One region of the Paraclostridium bifermentans genome, then DNA from elsewhere that is predicted to be linked to it. Evidence: a T-box and tRNA genes for the amino acid it is inferred to sense, from the RefSeq annotation. Region 1 holds a T-box; the other regions hold tRNA genes.
The links. A T-box is a leader RNA that pairs with one kind of tRNA and senses whether it is charged. The one in region 1 lies ahead of tyrS (tyrosine--tRNA ligase), so its partner is inferred to be a tRNA-Tyr.
Positions count from the first base shown of each region.

Region 2: it has a tRNA-Tyr gene. The T-box ahead of tyrS (tyrosine--tRNA ligase) is inferred to sense a tRNA for this amino acid. The anticodon was not compared.
Region 3: it has a tRNA-Tyr gene. The T-box ahead of tyrS (tyrosine--tRNA ligase) is inferred to sense a tRNA for this amino acid. The anticodon was not compared.

Region 1 is NZ_CP079737.1:2,082,128-2,086,135, forward strand. Features, by position in the region: gene KXZ80_RS10040 (hypothetical protein) at 1-34, shown strand, start outside; gene KXZ80_RS10045 (DegV family protein) at 91-933, opposite strand; gene tyrS (tyrosine--tRNA ligase) at 1,136-2,341, opposite strand; T-box leader at 2,439-2,699, opposite strand; gene KXZ80_RS10055 (hypothetical protein) at 2,787-2,927, opposite strand; gene KXZ80_RS10060 (heavy metal-binding domain-containing protein) at 2,929-3,252, opposite strand; gene KXZ80_RS10065 (glycine betaine uptake BCCT transporter) at 3,401-4,008, opposite strand, start outside.
Region 2 is NZ_CP079737.1:30,215-34,222, forward strand. Features, by position in the region: tRNA gene KXZ80_RS00170 (tRNA-Val) at 1-70, shown strand, start outside; tRNA gene KXZ80_RS00175 (tRNA-Asp) at 76-152, shown strand; tRNA gene KXZ80_RS00180 (tRNA-Asn) at 169-244, shown strand; tRNA gene KXZ80_RS00185 (tRNA-Thr) at 249-323, shown strand; tRNA gene KXZ80_RS00190 (tRNA-Tyr) at 327-411, shown strand; tRNA gene KXZ80_RS00195 (tRNA-Leu) at 426-509, shown strand; tRNA gene KXZ80_RS00200 (tRNA-Arg) at 524-600, shown strand; tRNA gene KXZ80_RS00205 (tRNA-Gln) at 608-683, shown strand; tRNA gene KXZ80_RS00210 (tRNA-Lys) at 695-770, shown strand; tRNA gene KXZ80_RS00215 (tRNA-Ser) at 773-861, shown strand; tRNA gene KXZ80_RS00220 (tRNA-Phe) at 865-940, shown strand; tRNA gene KXZ80_RS00225 (tRNA-Met) at 948-1,024, shown strand; tRNA gene KXZ80_RS00230 (tRNA-Ile) at 1,041-1,117, shown strand; tRNA gene KXZ80_RS00235 (tRNA-Pro) at 1,151-1,227, shown strand; tRNA gene KXZ80_RS00240 (tRNA-His) at 1,235-1,311, shown strand; tRNA gene KXZ80_RS00245 (tRNA-Cys) at 1,316-1,389, shown strand; tRNA gene KXZ80_RS00250 (tRNA-Leu) at 1,404-1,492, shown strand; tRNA gene KXZ80_RS00255 (tRNA-Met) at 1,508-1,583, shown strand; tRNA gene KXZ80_RS00260 (tRNA-Glu) at 1,598-1,672, shown strand; tRNA gene KXZ80_RS00265 (tRNA-Gly) at 1,682-1,755, shown strand; tRNA gene KXZ80_RS00270 (tRNA-Val) at 1,768-1,843, shown strand; tRNA gene KXZ80_RS00275 (tRNA-Asp) at 1,849-1,925, shown strand; tRNA gene KXZ80_RS00280 (tRNA-Asn) at 1,942-2,017, shown strand; tRNA gene KXZ80_RS00285 (tRNA-Asn) at 2,049-2,124, shown strand; tRNA gene KXZ80_RS00290 (tRNA-Thr) at 2,129-2,203, shown strand; tRNA gene KXZ80_RS00295 (tRNA-Tyr) at 2,208-2,292, shown strand; tRNA gene KXZ80_RS00300 (tRNA-Leu) at 2,307-2,390, shown strand; tRNA gene KXZ80_RS00305 (tRNA-Gly) at 2,401-2,475, shown strand; tRNA gene KXZ80_RS00310 (tRNA-Arg) at 2,489-2,565, shown strand; tRNA gene KXZ80_RS00315 (tRNA-Gln) at 2,573-2,648, shown strand; tRNA gene KXZ80_RS00320 (tRNA-Lys) at 2,660-2,735, shown strand; tRNA gene KXZ80_RS00325 (tRNA-Ser) at 2,738-2,826, shown strand; tRNA gene KXZ80_RS00330 (tRNA-Phe) at 2,830-2,905, shown strand; tRNA gene KXZ80_RS00335 (tRNA-Met) at 2,914-2,990, shown strand; tRNA gene KXZ80_RS00340 (tRNA-Ile) at 3,000-3,076, shown strand; tRNA gene KXZ80_RS00345 (tRNA-Pro) at 3,101-3,177, shown strand; tRNA gene KXZ80_RS00350 (tRNA-His) at 3,184-3,260, shown strand; tRNA gene KXZ80_RS00355 (tRNA-Lys) at 3,269-3,344, shown strand; tRNA gene KXZ80_RS00360 (tRNA-Cys) at 3,366-3,439, shown strand; tRNA gene KXZ80_RS00365 (tRNA-Arg) at 3,450-3,526, shown strand; tRNA gene KXZ80_RS00370 (tRNA-Val) at 3,540-3,615, shown strand; gene KXZ80_RS00375 (DUF2508 family protein) at 3,798-4,008, shown strand, end outside.
Region 3 is NZ_CP079737.1:3,164,861-3,168,868, reverse strand. Features, by position in the region: rRNA gene KXZ80_RS15345 (23S ribosomal RNA) at 1-1,514, shown strand, start outside; rRNA gene rrf (5S ribosomal RNA) at 1,658-1,774, shown strand; tRNA gene KXZ80_RS15335 (tRNA-Leu) at 1,780-1,868, shown strand; tRNA gene KXZ80_RS15330 (tRNA-Met) at 1,884-1,959, shown strand; tRNA gene KXZ80_RS15325 (tRNA-Glu) at 1,974-2,048, shown strand; tRNA gene KXZ80_RS15320 (tRNA-Gly) at 2,058-2,131, shown strand; tRNA gene KXZ80_RS15315 (tRNA-Val) at 2,144-2,219, shown strand; tRNA gene KXZ80_RS15310 (tRNA-Asp) at 2,226-2,302, shown strand; tRNA gene KXZ80_RS15305 (tRNA-Asn) at 2,319-2,394, shown strand; tRNA gene KXZ80_RS15300 (tRNA-Thr) at 2,399-2,473, shown strand; tRNA gene KXZ80_RS15295 (tRNA-Tyr) at 2,478-2,562, shown strand; tRNA gene KXZ80_RS15290 (tRNA-Gly) at 2,572-2,645, shown strand; tRNA gene KXZ80_RS15285 (tRNA-Arg) at 2,662-2,738, shown strand; tRNA gene KXZ80_RS15280 (tRNA-Gln) at 2,746-2,821, shown strand; tRNA gene KXZ80_RS15275 (tRNA-Lys) at 2,834-2,909, shown strand; tRNA gene KXZ80_RS15270 (tRNA-Ser) at 2,912-3,000, shown strand; tRNA gene KXZ80_RS15265 (tRNA-Ser) at 3,010-3,101, shown strand; tRNA gene KXZ80_RS15260 (tRNA-Pro) at 3,110-3,186, shown strand; tRNA gene KXZ80_RS15255 (tRNA-Ile) at 3,194-3,270, shown strand; tRNA gene KXZ80_RS15250 (tRNA-Trp) at 3,281-3,356, shown strand; tRNA gene KXZ80_RS15245 (tRNA-Pro) at 3,386-3,462, shown strand; tRNA gene KXZ80_RS15240 (tRNA-Ile) at 3,468-3,544, shown strand; tRNA gene KXZ80_RS15235 (tRNA-Phe) at 3,550-3,625, shown strand; tRNA gene KXZ80_RS15230 (tRNA-Met) at 3,639-3,715, shown strand; rRNA gene KXZ80_RS15225 (16S ribosomal RNA) at 3,863-4,008, shown strand, end outside.

The DNA.
Region 1 (4,008 bases):
TTCATTAAACTATATTCAAAAAAATTGCAGATAAAAAAAGACCTCTAAATTAAGAGGTCTTTTTCTTTATTATTATAATATTATAATTCCTTATTTTAAACATGCTATTCCTAAAACGCTAGGTCCTGAATGACAAGAAACACAAGCTCCTATTCTGAAAGGATATACATTTCTTGGCTCTAACTCTTCTTTTACTTTTTCCATAAATTTCTTATGTTCGTTTACATCATCACCATATCCAACATAGACATCTTTGTCTGAAAAATCTTCACCAATTTCTGATCTAAGTTGTTCTATTAATGAAGGTATTATTTTCTTGCTACCTCTTACTTGAGTCTTTTGCTTAACTAAACCATCTTCTATTTTTAATATTGGTTTTATATTAAGTAAAGTTCCTATAGCAGCTTTAGTTCCTGATATTCTTCCACCTTTTTGTAGGTAGTCTAATGAATCAACAGAGAAAAATACATTTACCTTTTCCTTTTCTTCTTCTAATTTATTCATTATTTTATCTATATCATATCCTTCAGTTGCCATTTTAGCAGCTTCACCTATTAAAATTCCACCGCCTATAGAAAGTCCATATGTATCAAATATATAAACCTCTCCCTCAATATCATTTTTAGCTATCATAGCTGATTGATATGTTCCAGATGCAGCAGATGAACCCGCTAAGTATAAAACTTTCTTACCTTCATTTATGTACTTTTCAAAAGTTTCTTTAAATGTAGCATATGTAATTTGAGATGTAGATGGTATATTCTCACTACTTCTTAGTAATTTGTAAAATTCATCTTCACCTATGTCTACTCCTGCTTTATACTCTTTTCCTTCAAATATTATAGTTGTTGGCAGTACCTCTATATCGTATGTTTTCATTATATTCTCGGGTACATCATTCATTGTATCACATAGTATTTTTATATTACTCATTATATAAACTCCCTTTGTAAAAAGTAACTTAATTTCATTCTAAAATAATTATACATGTATATGAGTTTAATATCAAACTTTATTAATGTTTTAATATGTATTATTTTTAACTATTAACTTACTAAGTTAATGTAAATTATAAAGAAACTTCTAGACTTTTTAATTTTAAAAAGTCTAGAAGTTTAAATAAATATTTAAATTATTATTTTAAGCATATTTTAATAAATTTTTTCTTTCCTACTTGAACTATCATAGTATCATTTATCTTTACATTCTTTATATCATCTAGTTTTTCATTATTAACTTTAACCCCGCCTTGTGTTATAAGTCTTCTAACTTCGCTTTTGCTGCTTACTAATTTATTTTTAACTAACTCATCGATTAAGTCAAATTCAGATTTTAATACTTCTACAGTTTTTATATCATTAGGTATTTGCCCTTTTTGAAAAACTTCTTTAAATCTATTTTCAGCCTCAATAGCTTTTTCTTCTTCATGGTATAGTTTAACTATTTCTTTAGCTAGGTTCATTTTTATATCTCTAGGATTTACTCTATTTTCTTCTAGTTCTAACTTAATCTTATCTACTATATCAGGATGAATGTCTGTTACTAATTCAAAGTATTTTATTATAAGTTCATCAGGTATCGTCATAGCTTTTTCATACATTATATTAGCTTGTTCATCTATTCCAATGTAATTTCCTAAACTTTTACTCATTTTATCTTTACCCTCTAATCCTTCAAGTAGTGGCATAAATATAGTTACTTGAGGTTCTTGATTAAATTCTTTTTGTAATGATCTTCCCATTAATACATTAAATCTTTGATCAGTTCCTCCTAATTCTATATCCGCTTTTATCTCAACTGAATCAAATCCTTGCATTAGAGGGTAGAAAAATTCATGTAAAGATATTGGAGTTTGACTTTCATATCTTTTTTTAAAGTCTTCTCTTTCAAGCATTCTAGCTACTGTAGTAGTAGCGGCTAAACTTATAGCCTCCTCAAAACTTAACTTTGATAACCACTTACTATTAAAAACAATTTCTGTTTTTTCTTTATCTAGTACTTTTAAAATTTGTTCTTCATACGTCTTAGCATTTTCTAATACTTGCTCTGTACTAAGAGCCTTTCTAGCCTTAGATTTTCCTGTAGGATCTCCTATTTTACCTGTAAAATCTCCTATAATTATAATTACTTTATGACCTAGGTCCTGTAACTGTTTCATCTTTCTCAGTACAACAGTGTGTCCTAAGTGTATATCCGGTGCACTAGGGTCTAATCCTAGTTTAACCACCATAGGTTTATTTTCTTTTTGAGATTTTTCTAATTTATTTTTAAGGTCTTCTATTCCTATTATTTCATCTACACCTTTAGATATTATTCTTATTTGTTCATCTATACTTTTCATAATTAATCCTCCTTAAAATTTTATATAAATTAATTTTTAAGGATGGGAGCTTAAATATTATACGGCGCCAATACAATAAAAAAACTCCCGTCCTTATAAAAAGGACGAGAGTATTACTCACGTGTTACCACCTTAATTCATCATTATCTCGCAATAATGACCTCTTCAAGTACGCCAACTTGTTGGGATACTCTAGCACTATAACGTGTGCAAAATCCGGCAACTGCCTACTGGTTGTTATCTTTCGGAGTGCAGCTCAGAGATGTATTCAAGCTAAATTATCTTTTGCCCCTCTCACCAACCGGGTACTCTCTGTAAAGATTCCATTAACCTTACTCTTTCTCGTCAAAGCTTTTTTTATAATTACTTATTTTTATAATATGACTTTTTAATATATTTTGTCAATACTTTTTGAAAATATTCATAATTATTGAAATTTATAAATTTAATAATCATCATACTTATCCCAGTCTTCTTCTTGTTTCTCTTTTTTTCTTTCTATAACCTTTAAGATAAGTAATATTATACTTCCAACTATGATAGCTACATATGCACATATAACTATCATTCCTATAAAATATAACAATTTATTTTTCTTCCTCTATAACTACAGCAGTTCCATAAGCTAGCATCTCTGCTGCTCCTTGCATAACTGCTGCTGATGTTAATCTAAATCCTATTATAGCATTAGCTCCTTTGTTTTCTGCATCTTCAACCATTCTTCCTATAGCTACTTTTCTAGCTTCTTCTAGCATTTCATCATATCCTTTTAGCTCTCCACCAACTATTTGCTTAAAACTTGCTCCAATATCTTTTCCTATATGTTTTGCCCTTATTGTACTACCTTTAACCAATCCAACAACTTCTATAATTTTTTTCCCTGGAACACTTTCAATTGTTAATACCTGCATATCAATACCTACTTTTAGTTATTGCTAACTTACTATATATTATATTTTTTACTTCATACATTAATTCTAGCATATTGTGGAAAATTAAGTGTTTATAATGTTTTTTAATAAAACAGAGCTACTCCATTTCGAAGTAGCTCTAATCTATTTATTTACTAATTTCCTTTTCTTCTTTTTCATTTAGATTTTCTTTTCTGAGTTCTTTAACTAATGCAATGCATGCTAATATCATTATAAATATAAATGGAAATGCAGCAATTAGAGATGAGGTCTGAAGTGCATTTAGACCTCCCGTTAACAAAAGTACTACAGCTAAAAAAGATTGTAACAGACCTAGCATTATTTTTTTTCTGTTACTTGGATTTAAATCTCCTTGTGATGTAAACATTCCTAAAACAAATGTAGCTGAATTTGCTGATGTTATAAAGAATGTAATTAAAAGTATTATTGTTATAATAGATATTATAAACCCAAAGTTGTAATTACTAAGTACTGAAAAAAATGCAGTAGATACATCAGATGCTATATTTTCAATTGCTGAAAGTTCTAATCCCTTTCCAAAAGATAGATTAATTCCTAGGTTGCCAAATATTGCAAAGAATATAAAAGATGCAATTGCTGGAGCTCCCATTACCCCTACTATAAATTCTCTTATAGTTCTTCCCTTTGAAATTCTAGCTATAAAGGTCCCTACAAAAGGAGCCCAAGCTATCCACCATGCCCAATAAAATACCGTCCACTTATTTGTCCAAGTAT
Region 2 (4,008 bases), 1.3 Mb from region 1:
ATAGCTCAGCTGGGAGAGCACCTGCCTTACAAGCAGGGGGTCACAGGTTCGAGCCCTGTTAGTCCCACCAATTGCGGCCTGGTAGTTCAGCTGGTTAGAATGCCAGCCTGTCACGCTGGAGGTCGAGGGTTCGAGTCCCTTCCAGGTCGCCAAAATAATCAAATATGTGGGAATATGGCTCAGTTGGTAGAGCAATTGACTGTTAATCAATGGGTCACAGGTTCGAGTCCTGTTATTCCCGCCAATATGCTAGTGTGGCTCAACGGTAGAGCAGCTGACTTGTAATCAGCAGGTTGTAGGTTCGATTCCTATCACTAGCTCCACGTGGAGGATTTCCCGAGCGGCCAAAGGGGGCAGACTGTAAATCTGTTATCGACGATTTCGGTGGTTCGAATCCACCATCCTCCACCAACTTAATAATTTGCGCGGATGTGGCGGAATTGGCAGACGCACCAGACTTAGGATCTGGCGCCTATGGCGTGGGGGTTCGACTCCCTTCATCCGCACCAAATTTAAATAATGTGGGTGCATAGCTCAGCTGGATAGAGCAACGCCCTTCTAAGGCGTGTGTCCGGGGTTCGAATCCCTGTGCGCTCACCACATTCATAGGGGATTCGCCAAGTCGGTAAGGCATAGCACTTTGACTGCTACATGCGTAGGTTCGAGTCCTGCATCCCCTGCCAAGTAAATAAATGATCCATTAGCTCAGTCGGTAGAGCACCTGACTTTTAATCAGGGTGTCCCGCGTTCGAGTCGCGGATGGATCACCAATGGAGAGGTGTCCGAGTGGTTTAAGGAGCTGGTCTTGAAAACCAGTGACTCCGAAAGGGGCCGTGGGTTCGAATCCCACCCTCTCCGCCAAATGCCCAGATAGCTCAGTCGGTAGAGCAGGGGACTGAAAATCCCCGTGTCGGTGGTTCGATTCCGCCTCTGGGCACCAAATATGTGGCGGTATAGCTTAGTTGGCTAGAGCGTTCGGTTCATACCCGAAAGGTCACAGGTTCGACTCCTGTTACCGCTACCAATATAAAAACAAATGTGGACCTTTAGCTCAGTTGGTTAGAGCGCCCGGCTCATAACCGGTAGGTCCGGGGTTCGAGTCCCTGAAGGTCCACCATTTTTTGTTTAAAATATTATTTGAAATAGATATCGAGGTGTAGCGCAGTTTGGTAGCGCACATGGTTTGGGACCATGGGGCCGGGGGTTCGAGTCCCTTCACCTCGACCAATATATGGTGGGTATAGCTCAGTTGGTTAGAGCGCCAGATTGTGGCTCTGGAGGTCGTGAGTTCGACTCTCATTATCCACCCCAGTAAGGCGACATAGCCAAGTGGTAAGGCAGTGGACTGCAACTCCTTGATCCCCAGTTCGAATCTGGGTGTCGCCTCCATAAAAAAATTGAATGCCGAAGTGGCGGAACTGGCAGACGCACAGGACTTAAAATCCTGCGGGACTTACCTCTCGTACCGGTTCGATTCCGGTCTTCGGCACCATTTTAACAAAAACATCGCGGGGTGGAGCAGTTGGCAGCTCGTCGGGCTCATAACCCGAAGGTCGCAAGTTCGAGTCTTGCCTCCGCAACCATTAAAATTATATACGGCCCATTGGTCAAGCGGTCAAGACACCGCCCTTTCACGGCGGTAACAGGGGTTCGATTCCCCTATGGGTCACCAATTAAATATGCGGGTGTAGCTCAATGGTAGAGTTCCGGCCTTCCAAGCCGGCTGTGAGGGTTCGATCCCCTTCACCCGCTCCAGAATAAACACATGGGACTATAGCTCAGCTGGGAGAGCACCTGCCTTACAAGCAGGGGGTCACAGGTTCGAGCCCTGTTAGTCCCACCAATTGCGGCCTGGTAGTTCAGCTGGTTAGAATGCCAGCCTGTCACGCTGGAGGTCGAGGGTTCGAGTCCCTTCCAGGTCGCCAAAATAATTAAATACGCGGGAATATGGCTCAGTTGGTAGAGCAATTGACTGTTAATCAATGGGTCACAGGTTCGAGTCCTGTTATTCCCGCCAACTTAATTAAAAATGAATAAACTAATAATGTGGGAATATGGCTCAGTTGGTAGAGCAATTGACTGTTAATCAATGGGTCACAGGTTCGAGTCCTGTTATTCCCGCCAATATGCTAGTGTGGCTCAACGGTAGAGCAGCTGACTTGTAATCAGCAGGTTGTAGGTTCGATTCCTATCACTAGCTCCAACGTGGAGGATTTCCCGAGCGGCCAAAGGGGGCAGACTGTAAATCTGTTATCGACGATTTCGGTGGTTCGAATCCACCATCCTCCACCAACTTAATAATTTGCGCGGATGTGGCGGAATTGGCAGACGCACCAGACTTAGGATCTGGCGCCTATGGCGTGGGGGTTCGACTCCCTTCATCCGCACCAATTGTACTATGCGGGAATAGTTCAGTGGTAGAGCGCAACCTTGCCAAGGTTGAAGTCGCGAGTTCGAATCTCGTTTCCCGCTCCAAATAAAATAATGTGGGTGCATAGCTCAGCTGGATAGAGCAACGCCCTTCTAAGGCGTGTGTCCGGGGTTCGAATCCCTGTGCGCTCACCACATTCATAGGGGATTCGCCAAGTCGGTAAGGCATAGCACTTTGACTGCTACATGCGTAGGTTCGAGTCCTGCATCCCCTGCCAAGTAAATAAATGATCCATTAGCTCAGTCGGTAGAGCACCTGACTTTTAATCAGGGTGTCCCGCGTTCGAGTCGCGGATGGATCACCAATGGAGAGGTGTCCGAGTGGTTTAAGGAGCTGGTCTTGAAAACCAGTGACTCCGAAAGGGGCCGTGGGTTCGAATCCCACCCTCTCCGCCAAATGCCCAGATAGCTCAGTCGGTAGAGCAGGGGACTGAAAATCCCCGTGTCGGTGGTTCGATTCCGCCTCTGGGCACCAAAATATGTGGCGGTATAGCTTAGTTGGCTAGAGCGTTCGGTTCATACCCGAAAGGTCACAGGTTCGACTCCTGTTACCGCTACCAATACAAAGTGGACCTTTAGCTCAGTTGGTTAGAGCGCCCGGCTCATAACCGGTAGGTCCGGGGTTCGAGTCCCTGAAGGTCCACCACTTTTATCATTTTAAGAATTACTTCGAGGTGTAGCGCAGTTTGGTAGCGCACATGGTTTGGGACCATGGGGCCGGGGGTTCGAGTCCCTTCACCTCGACCAATTATGGTGGGTATAGCTCAGTTGGTTAGAGCGCCAGATTGTGGCTCTGGAGGTCGTGAGTTCGACTCTCATTATCCACCCCATAAAAGTTGATCCATTAGCTCAGTCGGTAGAGCACCTGACTTTTAATCAGGGTGTCCCGCGTTCGAGTCGCGGATGGATCACCATTTTTTTATATATTGAAAAATGGCGACATAGCCAAGTGGTAAGGCAGTGGACTGCAACTCCTTGATCCCCAGTTCGAATCTGGGTGTCGCCTCCAATATAATAATGCGCCTATAGCTCAACTGGATAGAGTGTCTGACTACGAATCAGAAGGTTAGGGGTTCGAGTCCCTTTGGGCGCACCATAAATAAATATCCGGGATTATAGCTCAGCTGGGAGAGCACCTGCCTTACAAGCAGGGGGTCACAGGTTCGAGCCCTGTTAATCCCACCAGTGTAAAACATCTAATTTGAATAAATTAGATGTTTTTTTATTGTTAATTTTAGCAAAGCTTTATCTATTGTCAAAATAAGATTAAAGATGTAATATATACATTAAAAAGACATAGATAGGTATATCTAAAGTTATTTTTGGCAAGATTCTAGGTAGATAATAAATTTGTTGGAGGAATTTTTATGCCTAGAAAAAAAACTTTGAAATATGATATAGAGAATAAAAAAATTATAAAAGAAATAAAGGCAGCACAATTAGAAATTAAACATGCTGAGAATTTTTTTCAATTTGTAAGTGACCCGGAGTTGGTTGATGTGGCTATATATGATTTAGAAGCTAAAAAATCAAAATACTCATATTTAATAAGGGTTGCAAAAGAAAAAGGAATTAAAA
Region 3 (4,008 bases), 1.1 Mb from region 1:
GGTGATGGACAACAGGTTGAGATTCCTGTACCACCGATAATCGTTTGAGAGATGGAATGACACAGTAGGATAAGCTAACCACACTGTTGGTTATGTGTGGCTAAGTACTGAGGCAGTCAAGGCAGGCAAATCCGCCATGATAATGCTGGGGTACGATGGGGAGCGAAATTAAGTAGCGAAGTAGCTGATTTCACACTGTCGAGAAAAGTTTCTATCGAGATTAAAGGTGCCCGTACCGCAAACCGACACAGGTGGGTGAGGAGAGTATCCTAAGGCCAGCGAGAGAACTGTTGTTAAGGAACTCGGCAAAATGACCCCGTAACTTAGGGAGAAGGGGTGCCACGTTAGGGTTAACGCCCGAGGTGGCCGCAGAGAATAGGCCCAAGCGACTGTTTACCAAAAACACAGGTTTCTGCTAAGTCGCAAGACGATGTATAGGAGCTGACGCCTGCCCGGTGCTGGAAGGTTAAGGGGATCTGTTAGGATTTATCCGAAGCAGTGAACTTAAGCCCCAGTAAACGGCGGCCGTAACTATAACGGTCCTAAGGTAGCGAAATTCCTTGTCGGGTAAGTTCCGACCCGCACGAAAGGCGTAACGATTTGGGCACTGTCTCAACAACAGACTCGGTGAAATTGTAATCCCGGTGAAGATGCCGGGTACCTGCGACAGGACGGAAAGACCCCATGGAGCTTTACTGTAGCTTGACATTGAATTTTGGTGCTACATGTACAGGATAGGTGGGAGGCTATGAAATCGGGACGCCAGTCTCGGTGGAGCTATCCTTGGGATACCACCCTTGTAGTACTGAGATTCTAACCAGATACCTTGAATCAGGTATTGGGACACTGTCAGGTGGGCAGTTTGACTGGGGCGGTCGCCTCCCAAAGAGTAACGGAGGCGCTCAAAGGTTCTCTCAGCACGGTCGGAAATCGTGCGTAGAGTGTAAAGGCAGAAGAGAGCTTGATTGCAAGACATACAGGTCGAGCAAGGACGAAAGTCGGACTTAGTGATCCGGTGGTTCCGCATGGAAGGGCCATCGCTCAACGGATAAAAGCTACCCTGGGGATAACAGGCTTATCTCCCCCAAGAGTCCACATCGACGGGGAGGTTTGGCACCTCGATGTCGGCTCATCACATCCTGGGGCTGTAGTAGGTCCCAAGGGTTGGGCTGTTCGCCCATTAAAGTGGTACGCGAGCTGGGTTCAGAACGTCGTGAGACAGTTCGGTCCCTATCCGTCGCAGGCGTAGGAAATTTGAGGAGACCTGTCCTTAGTACGAGAGGACCGGGATGGACGTACCTCTGGTGTACCAGTTGTTCTGCCAAGGGCATGGCTGGGTAGCTATGTACGGAATGGATAAGCGCTGAAAGCATCTAAGCGCGAAGCCAACTTCAAGATAAGATTTCCCACCGTAAGGGTAAGATCCCAGGAAGACTACCTGGTTGATAGGTCGGAGGTGTAAGTGCAGCAATGTATGTAGCTTACCGATACTAATAGATCGAGGACTTGACCAAGATTATTTAATCTTAATAAATGTTATTCAGTTTTCAGGGTGCTAACTCTAGGATATTACTTTACTTAAATATCTTTAAAAAATATATTGACATTTTTTAATTAAAATGTTAATATAATACTTGTTCAAAACAGAACAACATAATCTAGTTATTACAGCAAAGAGGATACACCTGTTCCCATTCCGAACACAGAAGTTAAGCTCTTTAGCGCCGATGGTACTTGGTGGGAAGCTGCCTGGGAGAGTAGGACGTAGCTAGGTGATGTGCCGAAGTGGCGGAACTGGCAGACGCACAGGACTTAAAATCCTGCGGGACTTACCTCTCGTACCGGTTCGATTCCGGTCTTCGGCACCATTTTAACAAAAACATCGCGGGGTGGAGCAGTTGGCAGCTCGTCGGGCTCATAACCCGAAGGTCGCAAGTTCGAGTCTTGCCTCCGCAACCATTAAAATTATATAAGGCCCATTGGTCAAGCGGTCAAGACACCGCCCTTTCACGGCGGTAACAGGGGTTCGATTCCCCTATGGGTCACCAATTAAATATGCGGGTGTAGCTCAATGGTAGAGTTCCGGCCTTCCAAGCCGGCTGTGAGGGTTCGATCCCCTTCACCCGCTCCAGAATAAACATATGGGACTATAGCTCAGCTGGGAGAGCACCTGCCTTACAAGCAGGGGGTCACAGGTTCGAGCCCTGTTAGTCCCACCAAATTGCGGCCTGGTAGTTCAGCTGGTTAGAATGCCAGCCTGTCACGCTGGAGGTCGAGGGTTCGAGTCCCTTCCAGGTCGCCAAAATAATCAAATATGTGGGAATATGGCTCAGTTGGTAGAGCAATTGACTGTTAATCAATGGGTCACAGGTTCGAGTCCTGTTATTCCCGCCAATATGCTAGTGTGGCTCAACGGTAGAGCAGCTGACTTGTAATCAGCAGGTTGTAGGTTCGATTCCTATCACTAGCTCCAACGTGGAGGATTTCCCGAGCGGCCAAAGGGGGCAGACTGTAAATCTGTTATCGACGATTTCGGTGGTTCGAATCCACCATCCTCCACCAATTAAATATGCGGGTGTAGCTCAATGGTAGAGTTCCGGCCTTCCAAGCCGGCTGTGAGGGTTCGATCCCCTTCACCCGCTCCAGAACAACATATAATGTGGGTGCATAGCTCAGCTGGATAGAGCAACGCCCTTCTAAGGCGTGTGTCCGGGGTTCGAATCCCTGTGCGCTCACCACATTTATAGGGGATTCGCCAAGTCGGTAAGGCATAGCACTTTGACTGCTACATGCGTAGGTTCGAGTCCTGCATCCCCTGCCAAGTAAATAAAATGATCCATTAGCTCAGTCGGTAGAGCACCTGACTTTTAATCAGGGTGTCCCGCGTTCGAGTCGCGGATGGATCACCAATGGAGAGGTGTCCGAGTGGTTTAAGGAGCTGGTCTTGAAAACCAGTGACTCCGAAAGGGGCCGTGGGTTCGAATCCCACCCTCTCCGCCAAATTAATATGGAGAAGTACTCAAGTGGCTCAAGAGGATCCCCTGCTAAGGGATTAGGCTGGGTTAACCGGTGCGAGGGTTCGAATCCCTCCTTCTCCGCCAGTAATTGTCGAGGTGTAGCGCAGTTTGGTAGCGCACGTGGTTTGGGACCATGGGGCCGGGGGTTCGAGTCCCTCCACCTCGACCAATAAAGTGGACCTTTAGCTCAGTTGGTTAGAGCGCCCGGCTCATAACCGGTAGGTCCGGGGTTCGAGTCCCTGAAGGTCCACCAAAAAATGCATAGGGGTGTAGCTCAGTTGGTAGAGCGTCGGTCTCCAAAACCGTGCGCCGGGGGTTCGAGTCCCTCCACCCCTGCCACTAAAACAATTATATAAATAAGATTATATCGAGGTGTAGCGCAGTTTGGTAGCGCACATGGTTTGGGACCATGGGGCCGGGGGTTCGAGTCCCTCCACCTCGACCAATTGGGGGCCTATAGCTCAGGTGGTTAGAGCGCACGCCTGATAAGCGTGAGGTCGCTGGTTCGAGTCCAGCTAGGCCCACCAGAAATGCCCAGATAGCTCAGTCGGTAGAGCAGGGGACTGAAAATCCCCGTGTCGGTGGTTCGATTCCGCCTCTGGGCACCATTTATATAACTGTGGCGGTATAGCTTAGTTGGCTAGAGCGTTCGGTTCATACCCGAAAGGTCACAGGTTCGACTCCTGTTACCGCTACCATCTAAGAAATATACTTAAACATATTTAAGAACTTTGAAAATTAAACAGTAGGTTAATTATAAAAATTCTTTTTTAAGAATTAAACACAAACAACCAAGCCAGATATTCAGATAATGATTAGCTGAGCGATGGACAACTTTTTAAATTATATTTGAGAGTTTGATCCTGGCTCAGGATGAACGCTGGCGGCGTGCCTAACACATGCAAGTCGAGCGATCTCTTCGGAGAGAGCGGCGGACGGGTGAGTAACGCGTGGGTAACCTGCCCTGTACACACGGATAACATACCGAAAG